DNA from 2 places in the Streptomyces sp. NPDC031111 genome. Region 1 is predicted to be linked to the other one. Evidence: riboswitches for the same ligand, from Rfam matches in the RefSeq annotation. Region 1 holds a riboswitch; the other holds the start of a gene.
What was found. A riboswitch is a leader RNA that binds a small molecule or an ion and turns the genes downstream of it on or off. The one in region 1 is predicted to bind S-adenosylmethionine.
Positions count from the first base shown of each region.

Region 2: it holds a riboswitch for S-adenosylmethionine, as region 1 does, so the genes downstream of both, thrC (threonine synthase) here and ACZ470_RS23865 (aminotransferase class V-fold PLP-dependent enzyme) in region 1, are expected to answer to the same signal.

Region 1 is NZ_JBVIGS010000011.1:274,450-284,249, reverse strand. Features, by position in the region: gene qcrC (cytochrome bc1 complex diheme cytochrome c subunit) at 1-294, shown strand, start outside; gene qcrA (cytochrome bc1 complex Rieske iron-sulfur subunit) at 291-1,349, shown strand; gene qcrB (cytochrome bc1 complex cytochrome b subunit) at 1,346-2,983, shown strand; gene trpD (anthranilate phosphoribosyltransferase) at 3,130-4,194, shown strand; SAM riboswitch class IV at 4,271-4,387, shown strand; gene ACZ470_RS23865 (aminotransferase class V-fold PLP-dependent enzyme) at 4,552-5,865, shown strand; gene ACZ470_RS23860 (glycerate kinase) at 6,058-7,224, opposite strand; gene ACZ470_RS23855 (SLC13 family permease) at 7,236-8,651, opposite strand; gene ACZ470_RS23850 (response regulator transcription factor) at 8,729-9,391, opposite strand; gene ACZ470_RS23845 (sensor histidine kinase) at 9,388-9,800, opposite strand, start outside.
Region 2 is NZ_JBVIGS010000009.1:140,082-149,881, reverse strand. Features, by position in the region: gene ACZ470_RS20185 (cold-shock protein) at 320-523, opposite strand; gene ACZ470_RS20180 (ubiquitin-like small modifier protein 1) at 953-1,228, opposite strand; gene thrC (threonine synthase) at 1,313-2,599, opposite strand; SAM riboswitch class I at 2,617-2,764, opposite strand; gene ACZ470_RS20170 (glucosyl-3-phosphoglycerate synthase) at 2,902-3,846, shown strand; gene ACZ470_RS20165 (alpha,alpha-trehalose-phosphate synthase (UDP-forming)) at 3,910-5,331, shown strand; gene otsB (trehalose-phosphatase) at 5,388-6,251, shown strand; gene ACZ470_RS20155 (DUF3263 domain-containing protein) at 6,414-6,659, opposite strand; gene ACZ470_RS20150 (extracellular solute-binding protein) at 6,670-7,938, opposite strand; gene ACZ470_RS20145 (ROK family protein) at 8,059-9,003, shown strand; gene nagA (N-acetylglucosamine-6-phosphate deacetylase) at 9,003-9,800, shown strand, end outside.

The DNA.
Region 1 (9,800 bases):
TACGCCCCGACCCTTGAGGACGTCGCCCCCAAGCACATCTACGAGGCCATGCTCACCGGCCCGCAGAACATGCCCTCCTTCCCCGACAGCACGCTGTCGGAGCAGAACAAGAAGGACATCATCGCGTACCTGCACGCGGTCAACGGCGAAGAGACCGAGAGCCCCGGCGGCCTCGAGCTGGGCGGCCTCGGCCCGGTCTCGGAGGGTCTGTTCGCGTGGGTCTTCGGACTGGGCGCGCTGATCGCGGTCGCCGTCTGGGTCGCCGCTCGGACCGCAAAGGCCAAGAAGTCATGAGTAGCCAAGACATTCCCGAAGAGAACCTGCCCGCAGCGCAGGACACCGCCCTCGGCGCCGTGAAGCCGGCGGACGAGAAGAACCCGTTCGCCGACCCGGGCCTGCCGCCCCACGAGCACCGGATCCAGGACATCGACGAGCGGGCCGCCAAGCGGTCCGAGCGCACGGTCGCCCTGCTGTTCGTGCTGTCGATGCTGGCCACCGTCGGCTTCATCGCCGCGTACGTGACGATCCCGGTCGACCAGTCGGTCTACATCTTCCCGATCGGTCACATCAGCGCGCTGAACTTCGCGCTGGGCATGACCCTCGGTGTCGCCCTGTTCGCCATCGGCGCCGGCGCGGTCCACTGGGCCCGCACGCTGATGTCGGACAACGAGATCGCCGACGAGCGTCACCCGATCGAGGCCTCCCCGGAGGTCCGGGCGAAGGTCATGGACGACTTCCGCCAGGGCGCCAAGGAGTCGGTGCTCGGCCGGCGCAAGCTGATCCGCAACACGATGTTCGGCGCGCTCGCCCTGTTCCCGCTCTCCGGCGTGGTGCTGCTGCGCGACCTCGGGCCGCTGCCCGGGACCAAGCTGCGCCACACGCTGTGGTCCAAGGGCAAGCTGCTCGTCAACATGAACACCAACGAGCCGCTGCGGCCGTCCGACCTCATCGTGGGCTCGCTGACCTTCGCCAAGCCCGAGGGCCTGGAGGAGCACGACCACGGTTTCCAGACGGAGATCGCCAAGGCCGCCCTGATGCTGGTCCGTATCCAGCCGGACGACATCAAGGACAAGCGCTCGCTCGAGTGGTCGCACGAGGGCATCCTGGCGTACTCGAAGATCTGCACCCACGTCGGTTGCCCGATCTCCCTGTACGAGCAGCAGACGCACCACGCCCTGTGCCCCTGCCACCAGTCCACCTTCGACCTTTCCGACGGGGCCAAGGTCATCTTCGGTCCCGCCGGTCACGCCCTGCCGCAGTTGCGCATCGGCGTGAACGACGAGGGCTACCTCGAAGCGCTCGGCGACTTCGACGAGCCCGTCGGTCCTGCCTTCTGGGAGCGCGGATGAGTACGACAACGACCCCCGAGTCCCGCTCGCGCGGGAAGGCACCGGCCGGCGAACGCGTCGCCGACTGGGCGGACGGCCGGCTGGGGATCTACTCCCTGGCCAAGGCCAACATGCGGAAGATCTTCCCCGACCACTGGTCGTTCATGCTGGGTGAGGTCTGCCTCTACAGCTTCCTCATCATCATCCTCACGGGTGTGTACCTGACGCTGTTCTTCCACCCGTCGATGAACGAGGTGGAGTACCACGGCAGCTACGTCCCGCTCCAGGGCCAGCTGATGAGTGAGGCCTACAAGTCGACGCTGGACATCAGCTTCGACGTCCGCGGTGGTCTGCTCATCCGGCAGATCCACCACTGGGCCGCGCTGGTCTTCCTGGCCGGCATGTTCGTGCACATGATGCGCGTGTTCTTCACCGGCGCGTTCCGCAAGCCGCGTGAGATCAACTGGCTGTTCGGCTTCCTGCTGTTCGTCCTGGGCATGTTCACCGGCTTCACCGGTTACTCGCTCCCGGACGACCTGCTCTCCGGCACCGGTATCCGCTTCATGGAGGGCGCGATCCTGTCCGTGCCGATCGTGGGCACGTACATCTCGTTCTTCCTGTTCGGCGGCGAGTTCCCCGGCGACGACTTCGTGGCCAGGTTCTTCTCGATCCACGTCCTGCTGCTGCCGGGCATCATGCTCGGCCTCGTGGTGGCGCACCTGATCCTGGTCTTCTACCACAAGCACACGCAGTTCGCGGGTCCCGGCAAGACCAACAAGAACGTCGTCGGCATGCCGCTGCTGCCGGTGTACATGGCCAAGGCCGGAGGCTTCTTCTTCCTGGTCTTCGGTGTGCTCGCGGCCATCTCGGCGATCGCCACGATCAACCCGATCTGGGCCCTGGGCCCGTACCGGCCGGACATGGTCTCCACCGGCGCCCAGCCCGACTGGTACATGGGCTTCTCCGAGGGCCTGATCCGTGTGATGCCGGGCTGGGAGATCAACTTCTGGGGTCACACGCTCGTCCTGGGCGTGTTCGTCCCGCTGATCATCTTCCCGCTGGTCCTGGTGTCGATCGCGGTGTACCCGTTCATCGAGTCCTGGGTCACCGGCGACAAGCGCGAGCACCACATCCTGGACCGCCCGCGCAACGCCCCGACGCGCACCGCCTTCGGCGTCGCCTGGATCACGTGGTACTTCGTGCTCCTCGTCGGTGGTGGCAACGACCTGTGGGCCACGCACTTCCACCTGTCGATCAACGCCATCACCTGGTTCGTGCGGATCGCGTTCTTCGTGGCGCCGGTCCTGGCGTTCATCGTCACCAAGCGGATCTGCCTCGGCCTCCAGCGCCGCGACAAGGACAAGGTGCTGCACGGCCGTGAGTCGGGCATCATCAAGCGCCTGCCGCACGGTGAGTTCATCGAGGTCCACGAGCCGCTCAGCCAGGAGCAGCTGCACACCCTCACCGCGCACGAGCAGTACAAGCCGGTCGAGATCGGCCCGACGGTCGACGAGAACGGCGTCCGCCGCAAGGTGAAGGCGACGGAGAAGCTGCGCGCCAAGCTGAGCAAGGGCTACTACGGCGAGGAATCCCAGATCCCGAAGCCGACCGTCGAGGAGTACAAGGAGATCACGAGCGGCCACGGCCACCACTGATCATCCGCCTCAGTCGCCACACGACGGCGAAGGGCCCCCGTCCGTTCTGCGGACGGGGGCCCTTCGCCGTCCCCGGAGCTGGATAGGGTGGTGCCCGGGACCTTTCCGGGCTCCCCACGACCCTTCTACGACCATCAGGAGCGGCTATGAGCGCTGTGACCCCCGCTGGAGGCGACACCGCGGCGGGCCGCTCCTGGCCCGCCCTGCTGAACGGACTGCTGGACGGCCGGGACCTGTCCGCCGACGACACCGCCTGGGCGATGGACCTGATCATGCGGGGCGAGGCGACCGACGCGCAGATCGCCGGGTTCGCGGTGTCCCTGCGGGCCAAGGGCGAGACCGTCGAGGAGATCACCGGCTGCGTACGGGCGCTGTACGACCACGCCAACGTGATCGAGGTTCCGGGCGCCACGGTCGACATCGTCGGTACCGGCGGGGACGGCGCCAAGACGGTGAACATCTCCACGATGTCCTCGATCGTGGTGGCCGGCACCGGCGCGAAGGTCGTCAAGCACGGCAACCGGGCAGCGTCCTCCGCGTCCGGCGCCTCCGATGTCCTGGAGAAGCTCGGCGTCAATCTGGAGCTGACACCGAAGCGGGTGGCCGAGGTCGCCGAGGAGGCCGGGATCACCTTCTGCTTCGCGGTGAAGTTCCACCCGGCGCTGCGCCATGTGGCCGCCGCGCGGGGCCAGCTGGGCATCCGCACGGTGTTCAACTTCCTCGGTCCGCTGGCCAACCCGGCGCGGGTCAAGGCGCAGGCGGTGGGAGTCGCCGACCCCCGTATGGCACCGATCATGGCGGGCGTCTTCGCCGAACGCGGCAACTCCACGCTGGTGTTCCGCGGCGACGACGGCCTGGACGAGCTGACGACCACCGCCACCTCCCGGGTGTGGGTGGTCCGCGACGGCAAGGTCGACGAGGAGACCTTCGACCCGCGTGACGTCGGCATCGACCTGGTGCCCGTTGAGGCCCTGCGCGGCGCCGACGCCTCCTACAACGCCGAGGTCGCCCGCCGGCTGCTGGACGGCGAGCAGGGCCCCGTACGGGACGCGGTGCTGCTGAACTCGGCGGCGGCGCTGGTCGCCCTGGAGCCGGGCTCGGGCCCCCTCACCGAGCGGATCCGCGCCGGGATGGCGAAGGCGGCCGAGGCGATCGACTCGGGTGCCGCCAAGCGCGTCCTGGACCGCTGGGTGGCCGTCACCAACGCGTAGCGACCCGACGATGTGATGTCCCGCGATCCGGACACGGGTTGCGGGACATCGATCACCTCACGTACGTTCCTTCTCAGGTCATGAGTGACAGCCATCAGGCCCCGGCCGGCTGTCCGGCAACCCTCCGTCCGTGGCGGGGTGCCCCGGGTGAAGACCAGGCCGTGAGCAGCAAGGCTCACGGCAAGCGCGGACCCCTCGCACACCAGGGGTCCTGGTCGTCGAGGAGCCTTCCGTGAGCAAGCGAATGCGCTAGGGCCTGCTGAGCCCCACCTCCGCATACCCCCTTCCTTCTTCTTTCCGCGCTTGAGCGATGTGCGCTCGCGCGGGAATTCCGCCTGCCTCACCGGGAGTTCCGTCATGTCCGTAGCCACCGTCTCAGCTGTCGCCGCCGTCTCCGCCGACCCGTCCGTCCCTGCCCCGCTGCCGGTTCTGGGCCGGGACGTCACCGTCCCGCTCGTCACCGGTGGCGAGGTCACCTACGCCGCCCTCGACTACGCGGCCAGCGCCCCCGCCCTCCAGCGGGTCTGGGACGACGTGGCCGCGTACGCGCCCTACTACGGCAGTGTCCACCGGGGTGCCGGATACCTCTCCCAGCTCTCCACCGACCTGTTCGAGAACGCCCGCCGGACCGTCGCCGAGTTCCTCGACTGCCGCACCGGTGACCAGGTGGTCTTCACCCGGTCCACCACCGACTCCCTCAACCTGCTCGCCGCCGCGCTCCCCGAAGGCTGCGAGGTGTTCGTCTTCGAGACCGAGCACCACGCCTCGCTGCTGCCCTGGCGCGAGGCGCGCGTCACCTACCTCGACGCCCCGAGCAGCCCCCGGCAGGCCGTGGAGAACCTGGAGCGCGCCCTCGCCGACCGCACCCCCCACGGCCCCGCCCTGGTGTGCGTCACCGGCGCCTCCAACGTCACCGGCGAGCTGTGGCCCGTACGGGAACTGGCCGCCGCCGCGCAGGCCCACGGCGCCCGGATCGTGCTGGACGCCGCCCAGCTCGCCCCGCACCACCCGGTGAGCGTGCGGGACCTCGACGTCGACTGGGTCGCCTTCTCCGGGCACAAGCTGTACGCCCCCTTCGGCTCCGGCGTGCTGGCCGGCCGCGCCGACTGGCTCGGGCAGGCCGAGCCGTACCTCGCCGGCGGCGGCGCCAGCCGTGCGGTCACCCGGCGCACGGACGGGGGAGTGGACGTGGAGTGGCAGGACGGTGCCGCCCGTCACGAGGCCGGCTCGCCCAACGTCATCGGCGCCCACGCCATCGCGTCGGCCTGCAAGGCGCTCACCGAGGCCGGGTTCGAGTCGCTGCTCGCCCGCGAGGAGCACCTGATCCGCGTGGTGCGCGAAGGGCTCGCGGACGTGCCCGAGGTCCGCTTCCTGTCCCTGTTCGGGGACGACGCCCCGCGGGTCGGTGTGCTCTCCTTCGTCGTCGAGGGCTGGAACAGCTCCCACTTCGCCGCGGCGCTGTCCGCCGAGTACGGGATCGGGGTACGGGACGGGCTGTTCTGCGCGCACCCGCTGGTGCGCAGGCTGCTCGGCACGGGCGGTGAGTGCGGTGCGCCCGGGGCGGCCAACGCGGTCCGGGTCAGCTTCGGCGCGGGCACGCCCGACGAGCACGTGGAGCGGTTCGTACGGGCGGTACGTGAGCTGGTACGGGACGGCGCTCGCCGCGACTGACGTTTGTCGCCCCGGCCGCCCCTTCCCATTCCCGTCCCTGGGGCTGCGCCCCCAGACCCCCTTTCGGCCCTTCGGGCCTCGTCCTCAAACGCCGGACGGGCTGAAATTCAGCCCCTCCGGCGTTTGAGGAGCGGGGGTCCGGGGGCAGCGCCCCCGGGGGACGGGAATGGGAAGGGGCGGCGGGGGCGAAATCTAGTTCCTGGCGGGCACCGGTGGCAGACGGGTGCCCAAAACGATCATGCGCAGCGCGCGTTCCGTCGCGTCGGTGAGGAGCTCCGCGCCTCGAACCAGCGCCTCCGCGAGAGCCATCGGCGCAGGCAGGATGCCATGGAAGGCATCCACCCCCGGCACCTCCCCCGCCCCTTCCCCCAGCGTCCCCGCCAACGCCAGCACCGGCCGCCCGGACAGCTTCGCTCGGCGCGCCACCTCCGCCGGCACCTTCCCGCGCGGCGTCTGGTGGTCCAGCGCCCCCTCCGCGGTGACGACGAGATCCGCGCGGGCCAGCCGCGCGTCCAGGCCGAGGTGGTCCAGCAGCACGGGGAAGCGGGGCAGGAGCGCCCCGCCCACGGCGGCGAGCCCGGCGCCGAGCCCCCCGGAGGCGCCCGTGCCGCGCCCGAGGCGCAGATCCGTGCCGGTGACGGCGAGATCGCGGGTCAGGACCCGCGCCCAGTTCTCCAGTCCCGCCGACAACTCCTCGACCTGCCGCGGGGTCGCCCCCTTCTGCGGGCCGAACACCCGGGCCACGCCCCGCTCCCCGCACAGCACGTTGTAGGGGTTGCAGGCGACGAGGAGCTCCACGGTGTCGAGCCGGGGATCGAGACCGGTCGGGTCGATGCGCGCCAGCCGGATCAACTCGCGGCCGCCCGGCGGGAGTTCCAGCCCGTCCGCGTCCAGCAGCCGGGCGCCGAGCGCCTGGAGGGCGCCCGCGCCGCCGTCGGAGGTGCCCGAGTCGCCGCAGCCCACCAGGACGCGCCGGACGCCCTGGTCGAGCGCGGCCCGGATCAGTTCACCGACGCCGTACGTGGTGGTGGCGCCCGGGTCGCGCCGGGTGCGGGGGACGAGGGAGAGGCCCGCGACCGCCGCCATCTCCACCACCGCCGTGTCCCGGGAGCCGAGCAGCGCGAAGTGGGTGCCGACGGGCTCGCCGACCGGGCCGGTGGCGGCCAGCGCGACCAGCCGGCCACCGGTCGCCTCGGCCAGCGCCGAGGCGGTGCCCTCACCGCCGTCGACCAGCGGGATCCGGTCGATCTCGGCATCCGGCAGGACCCGGCGGACACCCGCCGCGATGGCGTCGGCGGCGGCCTGGGCGGACAGTGACTCCTTGAAGCCGCTGGGGGCTACGACGACACGGTTCAGCATGAGGGAACTCCTTAGCGGGTCACGGGGACGCCGAGCAGCGGCCACACCGCGACGGCGAACAGCAGGACCAGGGCGGCGGTGAGCGGGGCCAGCACGGCGGACAGCCGCAGCAGGTCACGGGGGGTGTAGGTGGGGGTGCCGGGTATCTCCGCGAAGAGCGTGACCGGCTTCGCGGAGGCCGGGAGCGTGTGGCAGAAGCCGGCGGCGGCCGTGGAGGCGAGCGCCGCGGCGACCGGGTTCACCCCGGCGCCCACGGCCGCCGCGACCACCAGCGGGACCAGCACGGACGAACGGGCCGAGCGGGACTGAAGGATCAGATGGGCCGCCGTACTGACGGCGATCACGACCGCGAGGAACATCACCGGGGTGACCCCCGCCGGCAGCCCGCCGACCAGCCACTTCGCCGCACCGGACTCCGCGAGGGCCACGCCCATCGCCATCGTCGCCGCCATGAACAGCAGCAGTGACCAGGGCACCGTCTTCAGCGCGTCCTTCAGCCGCACGGTGCCGAGCGCCGGCGAGCTGGCGACGACCGCGCCGATCAACGCGACCATCGCGGGGGAGACCCGGTGCAGCGGCTCGCTGCACCACAGGGCGACCACCGTGGCCAGCAGCAGCGCGCAGCGCTTCTCGGCCTGGTTCCAGGGGCCGGTGACCGGGCGGTCGCTGTGCCGCTGGATCTCCTCGGCCGTGATGCGCACGGGACCCTTGCGGTCCGCGCGCCGGGTGGTGGTCAACAGGACGGCCTCGGCGGCGAGATGGGAGGAGGCCACGGCCAGCGGCAGCCCGAGCAGCAGCCATTCGGTGAAGCCGACCCGCTCCCCGGTGGCCTCCCACAGCACCGACACGGTGATCAGATGCGCGCCCGCGCCGATCAGGGTCGCCACCGCCGACAGAAGGATCACGGTCGGGAACAGCAGCGCCAGCATCACGACCAGTCGTTTCCGGTCGGCGAGTGCCTTGGCGAGGGCGAGGAACACCGGCAGGGCGAGCGCCGCCCGGCCGGAGGTGGCGGGCACCGCGAACGCCGTGACGACCAGCGCGGCCGTCGTCAGGTGCGTCAACTGCCGTACCGTACGGGCCCCGCCCACCAGGAAGGCGGCGGCCCGCCCCGCGAGCCCGGTCCTGCCCACCGCGGCCGCCAGCACGAACGCGCAGATCAGCAGCCACACCGTGGAGTCGCCGAGAGTGCCGAACAGGGTGTCGCTGCTGATCACCCCGGTCACCGTCAGCGCGAGTCCGGCGCCCAGCGCGATGTACGTGTCGTCGACGGGCGTTCCGACCCAGGCGCAGGTCGCCAGCGCGAACACGGCGAGGGTGAGGCGCGCGTCCCCGCCGAGGCCGGGGAAGTTGCCGGGGACCGCGAGCAGCGCGCACAGCGACAGGGCCACGCACAGGGCCACGGTCAAACGGGGATTCAATGTCACGTCACCGACGATTCACCCGGGCGGTGAGCCGTCGATGAGCCGAAGATGAAGGGAACTTCACCCGGCCGCGGGAGCCGTCACGCGGGAAGGCGGTAGCCCATCCCCCGGACCGTCTCCACCCTGTCGGCGCCGAGCTTCTTGCGCAGCGCCCGCACGTAGACGTCCACGATGTTGGAGCCCGGGTCGAAGTCGTAGCCCCACACATGGGACAGGATCTGCTCGCGGGAGAGTACCTGCCCGGGATGCCTCAGGAACAGCTCCAGGAGCACGAATTCACGGGCCGTCAGATCGACGGTGCGTTCCCCGGAGCGGGCGCGGCGGGTGCGCAGGTCGAGGCTGAGCGGGCCCGACTTCAGCACCGTCACCTCCGGCGCGCGGGCCGCCGTACGCAGCCGCAGCCGTACCCGGGCGAGCAGTTCCTCGAAGCGGAACGGCTTGGTCATCCAGTCGTCGGCGCCGCCCTCCAGGCCGGCCACCGTGTCCCGTACCGAGTCCCGCGCGGTCAGCACGATCACCGGGGTCGTCACCCGTGACTCGCGCAGCTCGCGCAGGACCGTGAAGCCGTCCCGGCCGGGCAGCCCGATGTCCAGGACGATCAGATCGAACCCGCCGGTCAGCGCGTACTCGTAACCGGCCTCGCCGTCGGGGACCGCGGTGGTGGTGAAGCCGTTGGCGCGCAGCCCCTTCTCCACGAAGGAGGCGATGCGTTCCTCGTCCTCGACGATCAGAATCCGGTTCACTTGCGTGCCTCTTCCAGGGTGAGTACGAAGGTGGCGCCGCCGCCCTCGGTGTCGCGCAGGCCGACCCGGCCGCCGTGCCCCTCGGCGATCGCCTTGACGATGGACAGGCCGAGCCCGGCGCCCGAACCGCGCGCCCCGCGCCGGGAGGTGCCGCGCCGGAAGCGCTCGAAGATCAGCTCCCGGTCCTGCGGCCGGACCCCCGGGCCGGAGTCGGCGACGTACAGCTCGATCCGGGAGCCCTCGGCACGCGAGCCGATGCGGATGGTCTGGCCGGCGCCGGTGTGCTGCACCGCGTTCTGCGCCAGCTGCACCATCGCCTGGGTGATCCGCTGCGGGTCCAGCTCCGCCTCCCGGTCGGCTATGTCGGTGAGCTGCCAGTCCCGCTCGCCGAGCGTGCGGGCCTTGACGT
Region 2 (9,800 bases), on a different contig from region 1:
TCCCTCCAGGACTGGGGGTGATTCCTTCGGACCGCGCCCGCGCCCGCGACGGACGGCTCGCCGGCCCCGTGGTTCCTTGCCCCACACGACCCGCGGGCCTCACCGACCCGGTCCTTACGTTGTCACTCTCACCTTCAGAGTGCTAACGCCAATGATTAGCACTCGACCCATGCGAGTGCAAGCGCCTCCGGGTAGTCCGGGGGCGCGCTCCGCCGCACGCGAACACCCGCCGTGCGCCCGCGCGGGCACGGCGAAGGGCCCGCACCCCGGGAGGTGCGGGCCCTTCGTCAGCAGAAGATGCTTGCGGCTGGTAGCGCGTTCAGGCGGTGACGCGAACCATGTCGGCCTGCGGGCCCTTCTGGCCCTGCGAGATCTCGAACTCGACCCGCTGGCCCTCTTCAAGGGTGCGGTAGCCGTCCATCTGGATCGCGCTGTAGTGGACGAAAACATCCGCACCACCGTCGACCGCGATGAAGCCGTACCCCTTCTCCGCGTTGAACCACTTGACGGTGCCCTGAGCCATGCCTAACTCCCCTATTACTGGCCCTTGCACAGATCCACACTTCGCGGATCCGGGTCAGACCTCACCCCCCAACGGTTGGGGGCGTGCGCCGGAACGCGTCGACCGCGGCTGAATGTATCTGTCCAACTGCCGTCTGCAACAGGTCAATCGGACGAGAAATCTGGACGACACCGGTCCGGAATGTGGCGAGAATTCCTATGAATTCAGGGCAAGTCGGGCCACACAAAGGTCACAAAAGCCGCGAAAGGCGCCCACACTTTGGCTACATCCAGTCGGGCGTGCGGCAGGAATTAGTGTTTCCGATCAGTGGATCGGGAGCGCGTTCCCCAACTCTACCGCGCTCAATCCCATGGAATTGCCCCCTCCGCTTCTCTCACGGAGGGGGCAATGTCCCAAACGCTCGGTAACCGTCATTACCGAAGGTAATGATCAGCCGCCGGCAACCGCCGGAATGATGGAGACGCCGGCCCCGTCCGGGGTGGCCGTCTCGAGCCCCTGCTCGAACCGCACGTCGTCGTCATTGACGTAGACGTTCACGAACCGACGCAACTTGCCCTGATCGTCCAGAACCCGGGCGGCGATCCCGGTGTGGTTCTTCTCCAGATCCGAGATGACCTCCCCAAGGGTCGCCCCCTCGGCACTCACCTCGGCCTGCCCACCGGTGTAGGTACGCAGAATGGTAGGAATCCGAACAGTAACGCTCACAACAAAACCTCCGGTCAGGACAACACCCTCAGGGGCGCGGGGAACTGCGCGACCAGCCCCCACCGGCCCGCAGCCGAACGACACTCAGACAAGCCCAGCTTCACGGAACGACTCAAGGTTGGGACGAATCGTCGCGGTCAACCCCGTGCCGGCCACGGCGTCCAGCGTCTTCAGACCATCCCCCGTGTTGAGCACAACGGTGGTCAAAGACGGATCGAGCGCCCCGCTCTCCAGCAGCTTCTTCGTCACGCCCACCGTGACACCCCCCGCGGTCTCCGCGAAGATCCCCTCCGTGCGCGCCAGCAGCCCGATCGCCTCGACGACCTGCTCGTCGTTCACGTCCTCCACCGCACCGCCCGTGCGACGCGCGATGTCCAGGACGTACGGCCCGTCCGCCGGGTTGCCGATCGCCAGCGACTTGGCGATCGTGTTCGGCTTCTGCGGGCGTACGACGTCGTGACCGGCCTTGTACGCCGTGGACACCGGCGAGCAGCCCTCCGCCTGCGCGCCGAATATCTTGTACGGCTTGTCCTCGACCAGGCCGAGCTTGATCAGCTCCTGGAGCCCCTTGTCGATCTTCGTGAGCTGCGAGCCGGACGCGATCGGGACGACGATCTGGTCGGGCAGCCGCCATCCCAGCTGCTCGCAGATCTCGTACGCGAGGGTCTTCGACCCCTCGGCGTAGTACGGCCGCAGGTTGACGTTGACGAAGCCCCAGCCCTCGCCGGCCGGGTCGCCGATCAGCTCGGAGCAGAAGCGGTTCACGTCGTCGTAGTTGCCCTCGATGCCGACGAGTTCACCGCCGTAGACGGCGGCCATGACGACCTTGCCCTGCTCCAGGTCGTGCGGGATGAACACGCAGGAGCGGAAGCCGGCCCGCGCGGCGGCGGCACCGACCGCGCCGGCGAGGTTGCCGGTGGAGGAGCAGGACAGGGTGGTGAAGCCGAACGCGCGGGCGGCCTCGATGGCCTGGGCGACGACGCGGTCCTTGAAGGAGTGCGTCGGGTTGCCGGAGTCGTCCTTGACGAACAGCTTGCCGGCGTCGACGCCGAGCTCACGGGCGAGGTTGTCGGCCTGGACGAGCTTGGTCCAGCCGGGGTTGAGGTTCGGCTTGCCGGCCACGTCCGCCGGGACGGGCAGCAGGGGGGCGTAGCGCCAGATGTTCGCGGGTCCCGCCTCGATCCGCTTGCGGAGCTCCTCGGTGTCGTAGGCCGAGAAGTCGTAGGCGATCTCCAGCGGGCCGAAACACTCCTCGCAGGCGAAGACGGGGCCGAGGGGGACGCGGTGACCGCATTCGCGGCAGGAGAGTGCCGCGGCGGGGCCGAGGTCCACTGCGGAATCGGTGGTGCTTGCAACAGTCTGCACAGCCATGGAGGCGAGGCCCTTTCTCCTCATCTTCCTCACGACGCATCTCGCCGTGAGACGGATTTGGCACCTTCCCTAGCCGGGAGCCTCGCCACGTCCGTGTGACAAGAACCGACTGGAGGGTTGCCGGGGCTTCATCGGGCCGTATCCCTCTGCCCCTCTGGATGAGCGGTGTTCAGTTGTCCGCGCGGTGACCCCGGCATGCGATGGTCATCGGCGTTGTTCAAGACTGTAACCGACGGCCTGCATGGTTGAGATAGTCGTCCGTACCGCGAGATGGATCACAGGCCAGTGAGGAGCCGGGCACCGTGCTGGAAGAAGTCGAGCGCTGGCTGATCGACCGCTCCTGGTCCGCGGCCGACCGACCGCTCCACCGGATCCTGGCGGCGAAGCGCGCCACGGGACAGACGGTGAGCGTGGTGCTGCCCGCGCTCAACGAGGAGGCGACGGTCGGCGACATCGTGTCGGTCATCCGGCACGACCTGGTGGTCCAGGTGCCGCTGGTCGACGAGGTGGTGGTGGTCGACTCGGGCTCGACCGACCGTACGGCCGAGGCGGCCGCCGCGGCGGGCGCGACCGTGGTGCACCGGGACACGATCCTGCCGCGGCTCCCGGCGGTGCCCGGCAAGGGCGAGGTGCTGTGGCGCTCGCTGCTGGTCACGTCCGGGGACATCGTGTGCTTCGTCGATGCTGACCTGCGGGAGTTCTCGTCCGACTTCGTCTCCGGCATCGTCGGCCCGCTGCTCACCGAACCGGACGTCCAGCTGGTCAAGGCCATGTACGACCGGCCCCTGGGCTCGGCGGCCGGTCAGGGCGGCCGGGTCACGGAGCTGATGGCCCGACCTCTGCTGAACATGCACTGGCCCCAGCTGGCCGGCTTCGTCCAGCCGCTCGGCGGCGAGTACGCGGCCCGCCGCTCCCTCCTCGAGCAGCTCCCCTTCCCGGTCGGTTACGGCGTCGAGCTCGGCATGCTCGTCGACGCCCTGCACCTGGTCGGCCTGGACGCCCTCGCCCAGGTCGACGTCGGCGTGCGCAGGCACCGCCACCAGGACGGCCAGGCCCTCGGCCGCATGGCCGCCGCCATCTACCGCACCGCCCAGCTCCGTCTGGCCCGCGGCCATCTGATCAGGCCCTCCCTGACCCAGTTCGAACGCGCGGGCGACAACTTCGAACCGCGTACGTACTCCGTCGACACGGAGGAACGGCCGCCGATGACGGAGATCGCGGAGTACCAGGCGCGGCGGGTGGCGTGACCTCACCCGTATACGGCCGAACCGTGCGTTTGAGCCCTCCGGGGCCGGGCTAGGTTGAGGCGTATGGCTGTCACGCAGGCTGCTCAGGGTGCTCAGGTGCTGGTCGCGTCGAATCGCGGGCCCGTTTCGTACACGGCGGCGGACGACGGTTCGCTGCGCGCCAAACGGGGCGGCGGCGGGCTGGTGTCCGGGCTGTCGGCGATCGGACCGGAGGCGGGGGCGCTCTGGGTGTGCTCCGCGCTGTCCGACGGTGACCGCGAGGCCGTACGGCGCGGCGCCGGCGAGGACGGCGTGCGGATGCTGGACATCCCGGCGGACGTGCACGCGGACGCGTACAACGGGATCGCCAACTCGGTGCTGTGGTTCGTGCACCACATGCTGTACCAGACGCCGCTGGAGCCGGTCTTCGACGCGGAGTTCCGCCGCCAGTGGGCGTCCTACGAGACCTACAACCGCGCGTTCGCCGAGGCGCTGGCCGAGGAGGCGGCGCCGGGTGCCGCGGTGCTGGTGCAGGACTACCACCTGACGCTGGTCCCCGGGATGCTCCGGGAGCTCCGCCCCGACCTGCGCATCGGCCACTTCTCGCACACGCCGTGGGCGCCGCCGGAGTACTTCCGGATGCTGCCCGACGACATCGCCGGGCAGGTGCTGCGCGGGATGCTCGGCGCCGACCGGCTCGGCTTCCTCACCCACCGCTGGGCGGACGCGTTCACCGCGTGCTGCGAGCGGTTCGCCGGCGGACTGGGCGACACCCGGGTGGGGGTGCACGGGCTGGGCGCCGACGCGGACTTCCTGCGCGCCCGGTCCCACGAGGCGGACGTCGAGGAGCGGATGGCCGCGCTGCGCGAGGAGATCGGCGCGGCCCCCGACGGCGGCGCCCGCAGGACGATCGTCCGGGTCGACCGGACCGAGCTGTCGAAGAACATCGTGCGGGGCCTGCTGGCGTACCGGCAGCTCCTGGACGACCACCCCGAGTGGCGCGAGCGCGTCGTGCACGTCGCCTTCGCCTACCCCTCCCGGCAGGATCTCGCCGTGTACCGCGACTACACCGCCGAGGTGCAGCGGGTCGCGGAGGAGATCAACGAGCGGTACGGGACGCCGGGCTGGCGGCCGGTCGTCCTGCACGTGAAGGACGACTTCGCGCGCTCGCTCGCCGCGTACCGGCTGGCGGACGTGGCGCTCGTCAACCCGATCCGCGACGGCATGAACCTGGTCGCCAAGGAGGTCCCCGTCGTCTCCGACGCGGGCTGCGCGCTGGTGCTGTCGCGGGAGGCGGGCGCCCACGAGGAGCTGGGCGAGGACGCGCTCACGGTCAACCCGTACGACACCGTGGACACCGCCCGCGCCCTGCACGAGGCCCTGACGCTGGGCCCGGAGGAACGCGCCGACCGGAGCAAGCGCCTGGCCGCGGCGGCGACCGCGCTGCCGCCGGCGCGGTGGTTCCTGGAGCAGCTGGAGGCGCTGCGGGACGGAACGCCCGGGTGACCGGTATGGCCGGTCGGACAGGCGTGCGCGGGCGCCGGCGCGGATAGGTTGGGCGTATGGGCAGCCATACGGATTCCACGGACCCGAACGCCTTGGACACCCTCACCTCGCGGGCCGGGCGGGAAGGGCTGGACGCCCTTCTCGCACGGCCGGGGAAGGCGCTGATCGGGCTCGACTTCGACGGAACGCTCGCGCCGATCGTGGCCGATCCCGAGCAGGCCCGCGCGCACCCGGACGCGGTTCCGGCACTCGCCTCGCTCGCGCCGAAGGTGGCCTCGGTGGCGGTCGTCACCGGCCGGCCGGCGGGTGTCGCGGTGCGGCACGGCGGTTTCGCGGGCGTCCCCGGACTGGATCACCTCGTCGTTCTCGGCCATTACGGCGCCGAGCGCTGGGAGGCCGTCACCGGTACGGTCACCGCGCCCGCCCCGCACCCCGGTGTGGCCGCCGCCCGCGCGGAACTGCCGGGGCTGCTGGACCGGGTCGGCGCGTGGCAGGGCACGTGGATCGAGGAGAAGGGCGGGCGGGCGGTGGCGGTCCACACGCGCCGGGCCACCGATCCGCAGGCCGCGTTCGAGGCCCTGCGCGAGCCGCTGGCCGGGCTCGCCGCTCGGCACGGGCTGATCGTCGAGCCCGGTCGCATGGTGCTGGAGCTGCGGCCGCCGGGGATGGACAAGGGGGTCGCGTTGTCGGAGTACGCGCGGGAGATCGGGGCGGAGTCGGTTCTGTACGCCGGTGACGACTTGGGCGATCTCGCCGCGTACACGGCCGTCGACAAGCTCCGCTCCGCGGGCGTTCCTGGGTTGCTGGTGTGCAGCGGCAGTGACGAGGTCGCGGAGCTGCGGGAGCGGGCGGACGTGGTGGTCGACGGGCCGTCGGGGGTCGTACGGCTGCTGCGGGAGCTGGCGGGGCGGATGGCCTGACGGGGTTTTTTCGCCCCCGCCGCCCCTTCCCGTCCCGACCCCGGGCCGGAGGGGCTGAGTAGTTCAGCCCGTCCGGCGTTTGAGGACGAGGCCCGAAGGGCCGAAGGGGGGTCTGGGGGCGCAGCCCCCAGGGACGGGAATGGGAAGGGGCGGCGGGGGCGATCAACGTTCCGAGCGGCGGGTCTCCCGCACACGGCGGAGGCGGTTGACCGTGGCCGGGTCGTGGGCCAGGGCGCGGGGGTCGTCGAGGAGGGCGTTGAGGAGCTGGTAGTAGCGCACGGGTGCGAGCCCCAGTTGCTCGCGGATCGCGCGTTCCTTCGCACCGGGCCCGGAGAACCCCCGGCGCTCCAGAGCGAGAATGTCCCGCTCCCGCCGCCCCAGCCCGCCCGCCTCGTCCCCCATGTCCATGCCCCGCAGGCTACTCCGCGGCCTCGGCACGCGTCGCCGTCGCCTGGAGCCCACCGAGGACGCCCGCAGGGCTGCCGCTCGGGGCGACCGCCTTGCCGATCTGCTTCTTCACCGCCGCGTTGACCGCCGCCCAGGACGTGTTGCCGACCGGGTAGAGCTCCGAGGTGGCCAGCTGGTCGAGGAACGGCTTGAGGTCCTTGTCCTGGTCGGACGCGGCCATCGCCCGGGACGCGGAGGTGGTGACCGGCAGCAGGTCGTACTCGCGGGAGAAGCCGAGCACGTTCTCCTCGCTGTAGACGAAGTCGAGGAAGTCGCCGACCTCGTCGCGGTGGCCGTTCTCCTTGAAGGCCATCATCCAGTCGGCGACGCCGAGCGTGGCCGGGCTCTCGCCCTCGGCCCCCGGCGTCGGCACCATGCCGAACTCCACGCCCTTCTTCTCCGCCATCTCCATCAGCGAGGGATGCCCGTTGAGCATGCCGACCTCACCGGCGGCGAACGCCTCGAACGCGTCGGCCCGGTTCAGCTTGCCGGGCGCGACGGGACCGGTCAGGCCCTTGCCCACCAGCTCGTCCTTCAGCCAGGCGAAGGTCTCGACGTTCGACGCGGAGTCGATGCTGTACGTGCCCGTGATGTCGGTGTAGCCGCCGTCGCCGCTGAGCAGCCACTGCATGGTCTCGGCCTGCGCCTCCTCCGGGCCGAGCGGCAGCGCGTACGGGTACTTCACGCCCTCGGCCTTGAGCGCCTCGGCGCCCGCGGCGAGCTCGTCCCAGGTCCGCGGCGGGGTGATGCCGGCCTTGTCGAACAGCTCCTTGTTGTAGAACAGCACGCGCGTGGAGGACGCGAACGGCATGCCGTACTGCACGCTGTTGACCTCGCCCGCGGTGGTCAGCTGGGAGAGGAAGTCCGCCTGGACGGGGATGGAGAGCAGGTCGCCGGCCTTGTACAGCTTCCCCTCGGCGGCGTAGTCGGCGTACGCGCCGATCTGGGCCAGGTCCGGCGCGTCACCGGCGTCGACCATCTCCTTGACCTTGCGGTCGACGTCGTTCCAGGAGTAGACGTCCACGTCGATCGTGACGTCGGGGTGCTCGGACTCGTACCGCTCGACGAGTTCGGCCCAGTACTTCTTGGAGCTGTTGGCCGCGCTGTTGCCGTAGTCGGCGGCGACGAGTCTCAGAGTCACGTCGGACGATCCTCCGCCGAGGCCGCATCCGCCGAGGACTCCCGTCAGTCCCAGTGCGGACACCACCGCGATCGTCCTTGTCCTGACCCGCCGCTGCACTTGCTTCGCCCCTGCCCCGGCGCTCACGCGCCATCCGAAAAGATTTCGATAGTCGGAATAAGGTCTACACCACGTGAGTGGACTAGACCTCTTGAGGGTAGGCGGTCCACACTGTCACCCGTGAAACATGTCATCGCCCTCGATGTGGGCGGCACCGGGATGAAGGCCGCCCTGGTCGGGGCGGAGGGCGAGCTGCTGCACCAGGCCCGCCGGGCCACCGGTCGCGAACGCGGCCCGGACGCGGTCGTCGCGGACATCCTCGACTTCGCGGCCGAACTGCGCGCCCACGGCACCGAGCGCTACGGCGAACCCGCGTCCGCCGCCGGCGTCGCCGTCCCCGGGATCGTCGACGAGGCGGAGGGCATCGCCGCCTACGCGGCCAACCTCGGCTGGCGCGACGTGCCGTTGCGCGCGCTGCTCGCCGAGCGGCTCGGCGGGGTCCCCGTCGCCCTCGGCCACGACGTGCGCACCGGCGGGCTCGCCGAGGGCCGCATCGGAGCGGGCCGGGGCGCCGACCGCTTCCTGTTCGTACCGCTGGGCACCGGCATCGCGGGCGCCATCGGCATCGACGGCCGGGTGGAGGCGGGCGCGCACGGCTTCGCGGGCGAGATCGGCCATGTCGTCGTACGGCCCGGCGGCGCCCCCTGTCCGTGCGGTCAGCTCGGCTGTCTGGAGCGGTACGCGTCCGCCGCCGCGGTGACCGACGCGTGGGCGGCGGCCTGCGGTGATCCCACGGCGGACGCGGCCGACTGCGCGAAGGCCGTCGAGTCCGGGGACGTACGCGCCCGGCAGGTGTGGCAGGAGGCGGTGGACGCCCTCGCCGACGGGCTGGTCACCGCGCTCACCCTGCTGGACCCCCGCACGCTGATCATCGGTGGCGGGCTCGCCGAGGCGGGGGAAACCTTGTTCACACCGCTGCGGGACGCCGTCCGGCGGCGGGTCACCTTCCAGAAGCTGCCGTCCCTGGTCCCCGCGGCCCTCGGGGACACCGCCGGATGCCTGGGCGCGGGGCTCCTCGCCTGGGATCTCATCGACATCACTGACCCCTCGGAGGTAACCACCTGATGGCCCCCACCAAGGTTCTCGCCGGTGCCCGGGTGGTACTGCCCACCGGGACCGTGGACGACGGCCGCGTGATCGTCGAGGGCACGCGGATCGCCGCCACGGGACCCGAGAACGCCGAGACGGTCGACCTCAGCGGTCACTGGCTGGTCCCCGGCTTCGTCGACATCCACAACCACGGCGGCGGCGGCGCCTCCTTCACCGGCGGCACCGCCGAGGACGTCCTCAAGGGCGTGCGCACGCACCATCTGCACGGCACCACCACGGTCGTCGCCTCCGCCGTCACCGGTGACCTGGACGTCCTCGCCCGGCAGGCCGGGATGCTGGCCGAGCTGGCCCAGCAGGGCGACATCGCCGGCATCCACTTCGAGGGGCCGTTCATCTCCCCCTGCCGCAAGGGCGCGCACGACGAGCAGCTGCTGCGTGACCCCGACCCGGCCGAGGTCCGCAAGCTGATCGACGCGGCGCACGGCCAGGCCCGGATGATGACGCTGGCCACCGAACTCCCCGGCGGACTGGACTCCGTACGGCTGCTCGCCGAGCACGGGGTGATCGCGGCCGTCGGGCACACCGATGCCACGTACGAGCAGACGCTGCGGGCCGTCGACGCGGGGGCGACCGTCGCCACCCACCTGTTCAACGCGATGCCGCCGCTCGGCCACCGCGCCCCGGGGCCGATCGCCGCCCTGCTGGAGGACGAACGGGTCACCGTCGAGCTGATCAACGACGGCGTCCATCTCCACCCGGCCGCGCTCCGGCTGGCCTTCCACCACGCGGGCGCCGCCCGGGTCGCCTTCATC